Regions from separate parts of the Sporosarcina contaminans genome, predicted to be linked through region 2. Evidence: predicted binding sites of a transcription regulator. Region 2 holds the regulator's gene; the other holds the start of a gene.
What was found. Region 2 encodes NrdR, which represses ribonucleotide reductase genes. Its sites were predicted from a motif close to AACACNATATATNGTGTT; they were not measured.
Positions count from the first base shown of each region.

Region 1: ACFQ38_RS04680 (vitamin B12-dependent ribonucleotide reductase) is a predicted target of NrdR. The motif match lies at 1,988-2,005, and genes of this name have one in related genera.

Region 1 covers NZ_JBHTLT010000020.1:125,945-130,825, reverse strand. The annotation lists partial or broken gene ACFQ38_RS04695 (transposase) at 1-143, shown strand, start outside; gene ACFQ38_RS04690 (rhodanese-like domain-containing protein) at 373-738, opposite strand; gene ACFQ38_RS04685 (lipoate--protein ligase family protein) at 1,029-1,865, shown strand; gene ACFQ38_RS04680 (vitamin B12-dependent ribonucleotide reductase) at 2,047-4,614, shown strand; gene ACFQ38_RS04675 (serine hydrolase domain-containing protein) at 4,743-4,881, shown strand, end outside.
Region 2 covers NZ_JBHTLT010000132.1:11,947-16,827, reverse strand. The annotation lists gene mutM (bifunctional DNA-formamidopyrimidine glycosylase/DNA-(apurinic or apyrimidinic site) lyase) at 1-153, shown strand, start outside; gene coaE (dephospho-CoA kinase) at 167-763, shown strand; gene ACFQ38_RS17670 (glyceraldehyde-3-phosphate dehydrogenase) at 875-1,897, shown strand; gene nrdR (transcriptional regulator NrdR) at 2,101-2,559, shown strand; gene ACFQ38_RS17660 (replication initiation and membrane attachment family protein) at 2,590-3,942, shown strand; gene dnaI (primosomal protein DnaI) at 3,942-4,881, shown strand, end outside.

The sequences.
Region 1 (4,881 bases), on a different contig from region 2:
TTGAAGAAATGTAAGCGAAAGCAAAGGAAGCCCTTGAATGTGAAGAGAACACAGGAATCTACGCTCAACGTAAAATTGAGGTAGAAAGCGTGTTCGGTCACATCAAGGGCAATCGGTCGTTCCGCAAATTCTCACTGCGGGGCATCGAAAAGGTGCATACGGAATTCGGAATTGTGGCATTGGCCCACAATCTACTGAAAGTGGCCGGCATCCGCGAGCTACTTTCAGTATTGAATGAGAAAAATACAAGAACAGGTGGCGAAAAACGATTCGTTTTTCGCCACCTGTTCTATTTTAGGGACTTATTGGACAGCCTCTTTTTAGTAGAGTGCCTTGTTTTTCAGTGTCCTCAATTTTATAGAGGCCTTTTTTTCATTTGCTTTTTACTTTGCCTGTCCATGTACGGAAGCCGCCTTGCAACTGGAATAGCTGTGAATAATTGCGTTTCTTTAAGTATAGAGCTGCACGCGAACTTTTACCGCCATTTTGGTCATACAAGTATACAGGTTTATCAGGTCGGATCTCTTTGTAACGTTGGCGGAATTGCGAATAAGGAATATTTCTTGCGCCTAAAATATGGCCAGATTCAAATTCTTTCGGTTCTCGAACGTCAATGAGCTGCGCCTTACGATACCCTTCAATAAACTGTTCTTGCGTTAAATTTGTTACTGCTTTACGGACGCGCAGCATCGTAATGACGAAGTACAAAATCAATGCGATGAGTGCGACGCCTAAGATAATCAAATTCGGATTCACAACGACTTTCCCCTTTCCATCTTCTTATTCATTATAAAGAATGGAAGAACGTTCTTCAATGAGAATGATGTGTGTTTTCATGCAAAATACTGATTGCTCGTAACTGATAAGTAGGTTTCACATGTTAGGAAAAGAGCAGGGTTTCTTTTTGATACTGATAAGTAGGCAATCAGAATGAAAGAGAAAAAGTCAATACTTATTGCGCGTTTGGAATTATGGTACTATGAAAACTATGTTATTCTTTATCGGCTGTTATGGAAGGGGGAATCGTAATGACGAAAAGGATTTGGCACTTTATTAATTCGGGAAAACGTTCGCCTTCATACAATATGGCGCTTGATGAAGCGCTATTGGATTGGCATAGTAAAGGTGAAATAGGCCCTGTTCTAAGATTTTATGAATGGGAGCCAGCTACGCTATCGATCGGTTATTTCCAAAGTGTTGACAAAGAGATTGATATGTCATCCGTGAAAGAACATGGTTTAGGATTCGTGCGGCGACCAACGGGAGGAAGAGGAGTGTTGCACGAGGATGAACTGACTTATAGTGTCATAGTCTCCGAAGCATATCCTGATATGCCGGAAACGGTGACAGAAGCCTACCGAGTCATTTCAGGGGGATTGCTGAAAGGCTTTCAAAACTTAGGGCTACAAGCAGAATTTTCAGTGCCGGCTTCCAAAGAGCAAGCTGATCGATTAAAAAAACCTAAAAGTGCTGTTTGTTTTGATGCACCAAGCTGGTATGAACTTGTCGTTGAAGGGAAAAAAGTAGCTGGCAGTGCACAGACACGTCAAAAAGGTGTCATCTTGCAGCACGGCGCTATTTTATTAAGCTTGGATGAAGACAAATTGATATCTTTATTCAAGTTTGATTCTGCAGAAGCCCGAGAACGAATGAGAATGAACTTGCCCCAAAAAGCTGTAGCAATCGATCGACTTGTTGAGCGTGAAGTTTCGATAGAAGAGTGTATTTCGGCATTCTCGAAAGGTTTCGAACAGGCGTTGGAGATCGAGCTTTCTCCAATGGAATTGACAGCAGAGCAAGAGGCAATTGTTAAAGAAATTGAAGAAAGTAAATATGCAAATAAAGACTGGACATTTAAAAAATAAAGGTTAGCACTTTCGATCTATTTTTTCATGCGAAATCGGATAATCGCGGCATTCGTCAAAATCTGTAAAAACGGATACAGTTGAATGAAGTTTCAATATGTAGTAGATTAGGTAATGTACATAATACAACATGTTGTGTTTGGTAAGAATTTATCTTGAAATAAATAAGGAGGATGCGAGAATGGTTATTGTTTCAAACGAGCAAACACCATCATTGGACAAGCAGCAATTGAATGCGGATATAAAGGAGTTTCCGCAAGTGCATCCCATCACAGATGACATGAAGATTACACATAGCGGAGTGTCCCGTCTCGTGATGATTGATCGATATTCATTTAAGGACACTGAAAAGAAGACGCTAAAAGTAGGCGATTTTGTCGTCTTAACCGTAAAAGAAGATCCGAAATTTCCAGCGAGGGGATTAGGATACGTTAAAGCAATCGATAAAGCGAGTGGCAAAGCGGACATTTGGATTGAAGAAGCATACCGTTCTTCAATCGATGATCCGGAAGAGCAAGAAAAGGGTGTTGTCAGAAGATCATTAGACGTCATTGAGAAGCCGTTAGAAGTGTTTTATGAGCAAATCGCAAAGCGGAATGCTACTGGTTTAGCTGCCGCTGAAAAGACGGAAGAAAAACGGCAAGAATCGTTCGAGCGTTTTTATGAGCAATTGGCAAAATTGAATTTCATTCCGGCAGGTCGTGTCCTTTATGGCGCAGGTTCGGAAACTGAAGTGACGTTCTTCAATTGCTATGTGATGCCATTCGTTCCCGATTCTCGTGAAGGCATTTCCGATCACCGCAAACAAGTGATGGAAATTATGAGCCGTGGAGGCGGTGTCGGAACGAACGGTTCAACATTGAGACCGCGGAACACACTTGCGCGTGGTGTAAATGGAAAGTCATCGGGGTCAGTATCATGGCTTGACGATATTGCTAAGCTGACACACCTTGTGGAACAAGGGGGCAGCCGCCGCGGAGCACAAATGATCATGTTAGCTGATTGGCATCCTGATATTTGCGAATTTATCATCTCGAAAATGCAAAATCCGAGAATTCTTCGCTATCTTCTTGAAAATACGGATGAAGAGCTTATCCAAAAACTTGCCAACGAAAAACTTAAGTTTACGCCGCTTACTGCGCAAGAAGAAGCGATGTATCAAGGGATTTTGAATTACAGATCAATCCCTGGCATGGGCGGTTTCAACGAAGCAATTTTGCGAGATGCGGAAATGAAATTGCGAGATGGCGGAACGTATTCTGTCCATAATCCGGAATTCTTAACAGGTGCGAATATTTCCGTAACATTGACGGATGAATTCATGAAAGCTGTTGAAGAAGATGGTGATTATGAACTGCGTTTTCCAGCAGTTGAAAAGTATACACCTGAAGAAATGGCTTTTTATAACGAAGAGTGGCATAACGTTGGAGATGTTCGTGAATGGGAAAAGATGGGCTATGAAGTCCGTGTTTACCGAAAAATAAAAGCGCGCGCTTTATGGGATCTTATTAATATTTGCGCTACTTATTCAGCTGAACCAGGTATTTTCTTTATTGACAATGCAAACAATGAAACGAATGCGAAAGCATATGGCCAAAAGGTTGTTGCAACAAATCCTTGCGGCGAACAGCCATTAGCGCCTTATTCAGTATGTAACTTGGCGGCAGTGAATCTTGCGGAGTTCGCAAACAAAGAGATGAAAACGGTCAATTACGAAAAGCTGAAAGAAACGGTTCGCGTAGGGGTAAGAATGCAAGACAATGTTATCGATTCGACACCGTACTTCCTTGAGGAAAATAAAGTACAGGCACTTGGTGAAAGACGGATCGGTTTAGGCGTCATGGGCCTTGCGGATTTACTCATTTATTGTGAGAAGGAATATGGCTCCAAAGAAGGCAATGAGCTCGTTGATAAAGTGTTCGAAACGATAGCAACAACTGCCTATCGGGAATCAATCGAACTAGCAAAAGAAAAAGGTAGCTTCCCATTCTTGATTGGTAAAACGGATGAGGAAACCGCTGCTTTAAGACAAGCATTCATTAACACTGGCTATATGAAGCGGATGCCTGAAGATATCCGCACTGCCATTTTGGAACACGGTATTCGCAACTCTCACCTACTTACAGTGGCGCCGACTGGCTCGACTGGTACGATGGTTGGAGTCAGCACTGGACTTGAACCGTATTTTTCATTCACCTATTATCGAAGCGGACGTCTTGGTAAATTCATTGAAGTGAAAGCCGGTATTGTAGAGGAGTACTTGGAAAGTAATCCTCAAGCTGATCCAGATCAATTGCCGGATTGGTTCGTCTCTTCTATGAGTTTATCTCCAGAAGCCCATGCAGACGTACAATGTATTATTCAGCGATGGATTGACAGCTCCATTTCGAAAACCGTAAATGCTCCGCGTGGCTATTCAGTAAAACAGGTCGAAAGCGTCTATGAGCGTTTATATAAAGGTGGAGCGAAAGGCGGAACTGTCTATGTTGACGGCAGCCGTGACTCCCAAGTCCTTACACTGAAAGCTGAAGAGAATACGATGGAGCCTGAAACAGAGATGACGGAAGAGTTCATCGAACAACGGAAAGTCGTCTTAATTGATACAATTCAAGATCTCCGTTCAACAAACGTAACGATCGGATCTGAAGTCGGCAACACTTGCCCCGTTTGTAGGCAGGGTACTGTGAAAGAAATCGGTGGGTGCAATACTTGTACAAATTGTAATGCTCAACTGAAATGCGGATTATAAGAATAAAACATACAGCACCTTGAAGGTTGCTCAAACGGTATCCAAACTGAAGTAATTTCTAGTTTGGATACCGTTTTTTATTATGATAAATTAAGAATAAAAAGAAATTATGAAGGGGAAGAAATGGGATGATGGGAATTAGGAAAGGTGACATTTTTCAAGAACTCAATTCATATACAGAAAAAATAAAACAAGAAAAGTCTTCCTCTGGAGCTGCTCTACTCATTATGAAAGACGATAAAATTGTTCATGAATGGTATTCTGGCT
Region 2 (4,881 bases):
TCAGATTATCGCAATATAAATGGACAAGCAGGCACAATGCAAGATCGTTTGAAAATGTACGGTAAGAAAGTGTGCACCGTTTGCGGAAAAGAGACGAAAAGCTTGAAAATCGCAGGCAGAACATCCGTCTATTGCCCTTCTTGCCAGAGATGAGGAGCGTATGTCAATGATTATAGGATTGACGGGCAGTATCGCAACAGGAAAAAGCACGGTTGCGAACATGTTAAGGGCAAAAGGCTTTCCGATTGTCGATGCTGATGTCATTTCGCGTGAAATAGTAGAGCCGGGTAGCCCTGTGTTAAAGGAAATATCGGAAGCTTTTGGAGAGGGCGCGTTACGGGAAGATGGCACAATGAATCGTGAATGGATCGGCGCAAGGATTTTTGGGGATGAAACAGAGCGTCAAAAGCTCAATCGGATTATGCACCCTGCAGTAAGAAAAGAGATGCTCCGCCAAAAGGATGAATGGCTTGGCAAGGGAGCGCAGATAGTCATCATGGATATCCCGCTATTATTTGAAAGCAAGCTTCAGCATTTTGTCGACAAAATCCTTGTCGTCTCGGCAAGTCCAAAAGTGCAGAAGGAAAGGCTGATGGCGAGGAATCATCTCACTGAAGAAGAGGCTGATGATCGCATTCATTCGCAACTGCCTATTGCTGAAAAGGAAAGCGGGGCTGATGCGGTTATTTATAATGACGGCACATTAAAAGAAACGGAAAAGCAATTGGATCAAATTTTAATAGAATGGCAAGCGCAATTCTGAAAAATAGAACATTGTTAATCTGTTCACAAACACTATGCGTCCAATTAAAATATGTTATACTAATTATCGGATTAACGATAAAGAGTATAACATCATCAGGAGGATTTATTCATGACAACTTCAATTGCCATAAACGGGTTTGGCCGAATCGGACGCATGGTCTTCCGACAAATGATTATGGAGGACAGCTTGAATGTTGTAGCGGTGAATGCGTCTTATCCATCTGAAACGCTTGCTCATTTGATTAAGTATGACACAATTCATGGAGCTTTTGACGGTGAAGTCGTTGCGGAGGAAGATGCGCTTGTCATTAATGGCAAACGGGTGAAATTGATAGCTGAACGCGATCCATCCAAGCTTCCTTGGAAAGAATTAGGCGTTGATATCGTTGTTGAAGCGACAGGCGTCTTCAATGCACGCGATAAAGCAGCGTTGCATTTGGATGCCGGCGCGAAAAAAGTCATTTTAACTGCTCCGGGCAAAAACGAGGATGTAACAATCGTTTTGGGCGTTAATGATGATAAATTAGACATCGATCAGCATGATGTCATCTCGAATGCGAGCTGCACGACGAACTGCCTTGCGCCAGTTGCGAAAGTATTGAATGATACATTCGGCATCGAAAATGGTTTAATGACAACTGTGCATGCTTATACAAATGACCAAAAGAACTTGGATAATCCTCATAAGGATCTTCGCCGTGCTCGTGCATGTGCGCAATCGATCATACCGACATCTACAGGTGCTGCGAAAGCTCTTTCTCTCGTATTGCCTGAACTGGAAGGTAAAATTCATGGCATGGCGCTTCGTGTTCCAACACCGAACGTTTCTTTAGTCGATCTCGTTGTCGACTTGAAAAAGGACGTAACTGTGGAAGCGGTGAACGACGCTTTCAAACAAGCGGCAGCAAATGAATTATCCGGCATCCTTCGCTTTACGACAGAGCCGTTAGTATCGATCGACTTCAACACGACGACAGAATCCGCAACGATTGATGGTCTTTCAACAATCGTTATGGGCGACCGAAAAGTGAAAGTGCTTGCTTGGTATGACAATGAGTGGGGCTATTCCGCACGTGTTGTGGGCTTGACTAAAAAAGTGGCTGAAGCGTTAACTGCTAAGGTCAATGCGTAAGTGATTAAAAAACGTAATAGAACCGGCGAAAAGCCATATACTTCTCACAATTGAGAGGTGTATGGCTTTTTTATCGTCTATGTAATTGCTCGAAAAGAAAATCGTTATTCGCAATCTCTGCCAAAATTCCATTGGAACTCTCCAGTTTCGACAGAATTCTGTTATAATCAATATACTATACGAAAATGCGGGGGAACAAAAAAATGATATGTCCAGCTTGTCATTATAATGGCACCCGGGTCATCGATTCCAGGCCCGCGGAAGAAAATCGATCAATTAGAAGACGCCGGGAATGTGAAAAATGTGCTTTTCGTTTCACTACATTTGAAAAAGTCGAGGAAATGCCACTCGTTGTTGTGAAAAAGGACGGTACACGTGAAGAGTTCAACGGTGAAAAACTTTTAAGAGGTCTCATCCGCGCGTGCGAAAAACGACCAGTCGATTTGGAGGCGCTCCATAAAATCGTCTATCTGATCGAAAAAGAATTGCGAAGCGCGGGCATTGTGGAGATCAAATCAGAAGATGTTGGTGAAATGGTCATGGAAAAATTAGCAGATGTAGATGAAGTGGCGTACGTCCGATTTGCATCGGTATATCGCCAATACAAAGATATTAACGTTTTCATCGAAGAATTGAAGAACTTGCAAAACAAGAAATCATAAATTGTAGGAAAAAGGAGGCGGCCGGATCGCATGCTATATGAGGAGCTGCAACCGATTGACATCTTCAGAATCAAGTTGGCACAACCGTTTTCGGACTATGACCGGCAACTCCTGACATTATTTTATCAACCTTTGATCGGTCCAGATGCGATGAGCCTATTCATGTCCCTTTGGTCAGATGCAGAAGGAGACCAAGATGCAGAGCATAATCATTATTATTTGATGAATTTGCTTACAATGCCATTGGGTCGTATTTTTGAAGCTAGGATATCTTTAGAGGCAATAGGGCTACTGCGGACATATTGCAAAAGGGAAGTGAATGACCGAACTTTCCTTTACGAGCTTCTGCCGCCTTTGGATGCAAAAACATTTTTGGATGATCCACTATTGTCCACATTCCTTTTCAGTAAAATTGGAGAGCAGGCATACCGGAATTTACGTGCCCGTTTTTTGGATGACAACAGAATAGATGAAGGTTATGAGGAAGTATCGAGAACCTTCTTGGATGTATATAAGCCGATAAGATATGGAGTTTCAGAAGATTTGGAGGATACCGGGGCGATTAAAGGAAGAATCGAATCCAACGGTATTCCTTTTGCTCATTCTGATTTTGATTATCAACTGATGTGTTCGGGATTATCGGAGCAAATGGTGCCTAAAGCGTCGCTCGCCATGCTATCGAAAGAATTGGTCGAGAAATTGGCATTTCTTTATTCATTGACGCCAATCGATATGCAGAAGGTTATTATGATGGCTTTGGATGAAAACAACTTGCTTCCTGAAGATAGAGTTCGAAAGGCAGCAGTCGATTATTATAAGATGAATATATCCAAATCAGCGCCAAAACTTGAAAAAGTGTTTTCGAAAGAACGCATGATACCTCTAGAAGAGCCGAAAACGCGTGAGGATAAATTCATTCATTACTTAGAAAATACTCCACCGCGTGAAATGCTAAGGGATTACACGGGCAATGAACCGCTTCCAGTGGATGTTGAACTTGCGGAACGACTCGTCACAGTCCATGGCTTTCCAGTTGGAGTCGTAAATGTGCTGTTGCATTATGTCATCATTCGCAATGACGGTAAAATTACGAAAAACTATGCGGAAAGAATTGCATCGCATTGGAAAAACAAAAAGATTATGACTGCAAAACAAGCGATGGAAATTTCAAGAAAAGAGCATGACCAATATTTAAAATGGCAAAACGAAGGAAGCAAAAAAACAACTTCTCGGAAGCCTTCAAGAGAGGAAAAGGTTCCGGAATGGTTTTACAATGAAGAAAAAGATCAACAACCTGCTTCTGATTTAGATCCGTCCATTGACGAAAAACGCAAGCAGCTGCTTGAAAAATTAGAAGCGATGAAAAGCGGGGTGAAATCATAATGGAACCGATCGGCAACACTTTGAAACGTGTAATAAATGCATCTTCTTTAACCGCAAGATATGAAGAACTTCGCAATGAAGTAATGGAATCTCCGGGAGTGCAGGAATTCATTTTAGACCATTCCCAAGAGATTGACAAAACAGTTGTCGATAAAAGTCTTGGTAAATTATATGAATATGCAACCGCTTCGCATCATTGCGACCAATGTCCGAATATTGAAGGGTGCATCAATGTCATGAAAGGTTTTGAACCGAAATTAGTGCTTTCCCGCGGTTATATTGATCTTGATTATGTAAAATGTCCGAACAAATTGATCGACGAAGAAAAGCGTAACGTCACAAACATGATCGATAGCATGTATATGCCGAAAGACGTAATGGAAGCGCGGCTTCATGATATTGACCTCGAACATGATCCGAGCCGCGTATTAGTTGTAGAAGCTTGTGCTCAGTTTTTGAGCGCAATTGGCGAAGATGGCAGTTTACCTGAACGAGGCTTATATATACACGGTCCTTTTGGAACAGGGAAATCTTATATTATTGGTGCGTTGGCTAACGAATTGGCACATCGTCAAATACGGACAGTAGTTGTTTACATTCCTGAGTTTTTAAGGGAGATGAAGCAATCGATCCAAGACCAGACGCTGAATGAGAAAATTGATTTTGTAAAGAAAGCAAAAGTGCTTATGTTGGACGATTTTGGTGCGGAAACGATGTCTGCATGGGCAAGGGATGAAGTTTTAGGAACGATATTGCAATATCGCATGTCTGAAAAACTGCCGACGTTTTTCACGTCAAACTTCAATTATGATGAATTGCAGCACCATTTATCCTATACGCAGCGTGGAGAAAAGGAAGTCGTCAAAGCGGGGCGCATTATGGAGCGAATCAAGACAATAAGCCGTCCAATCCAATTGAAAGGCAAAAACCGGCGGACCC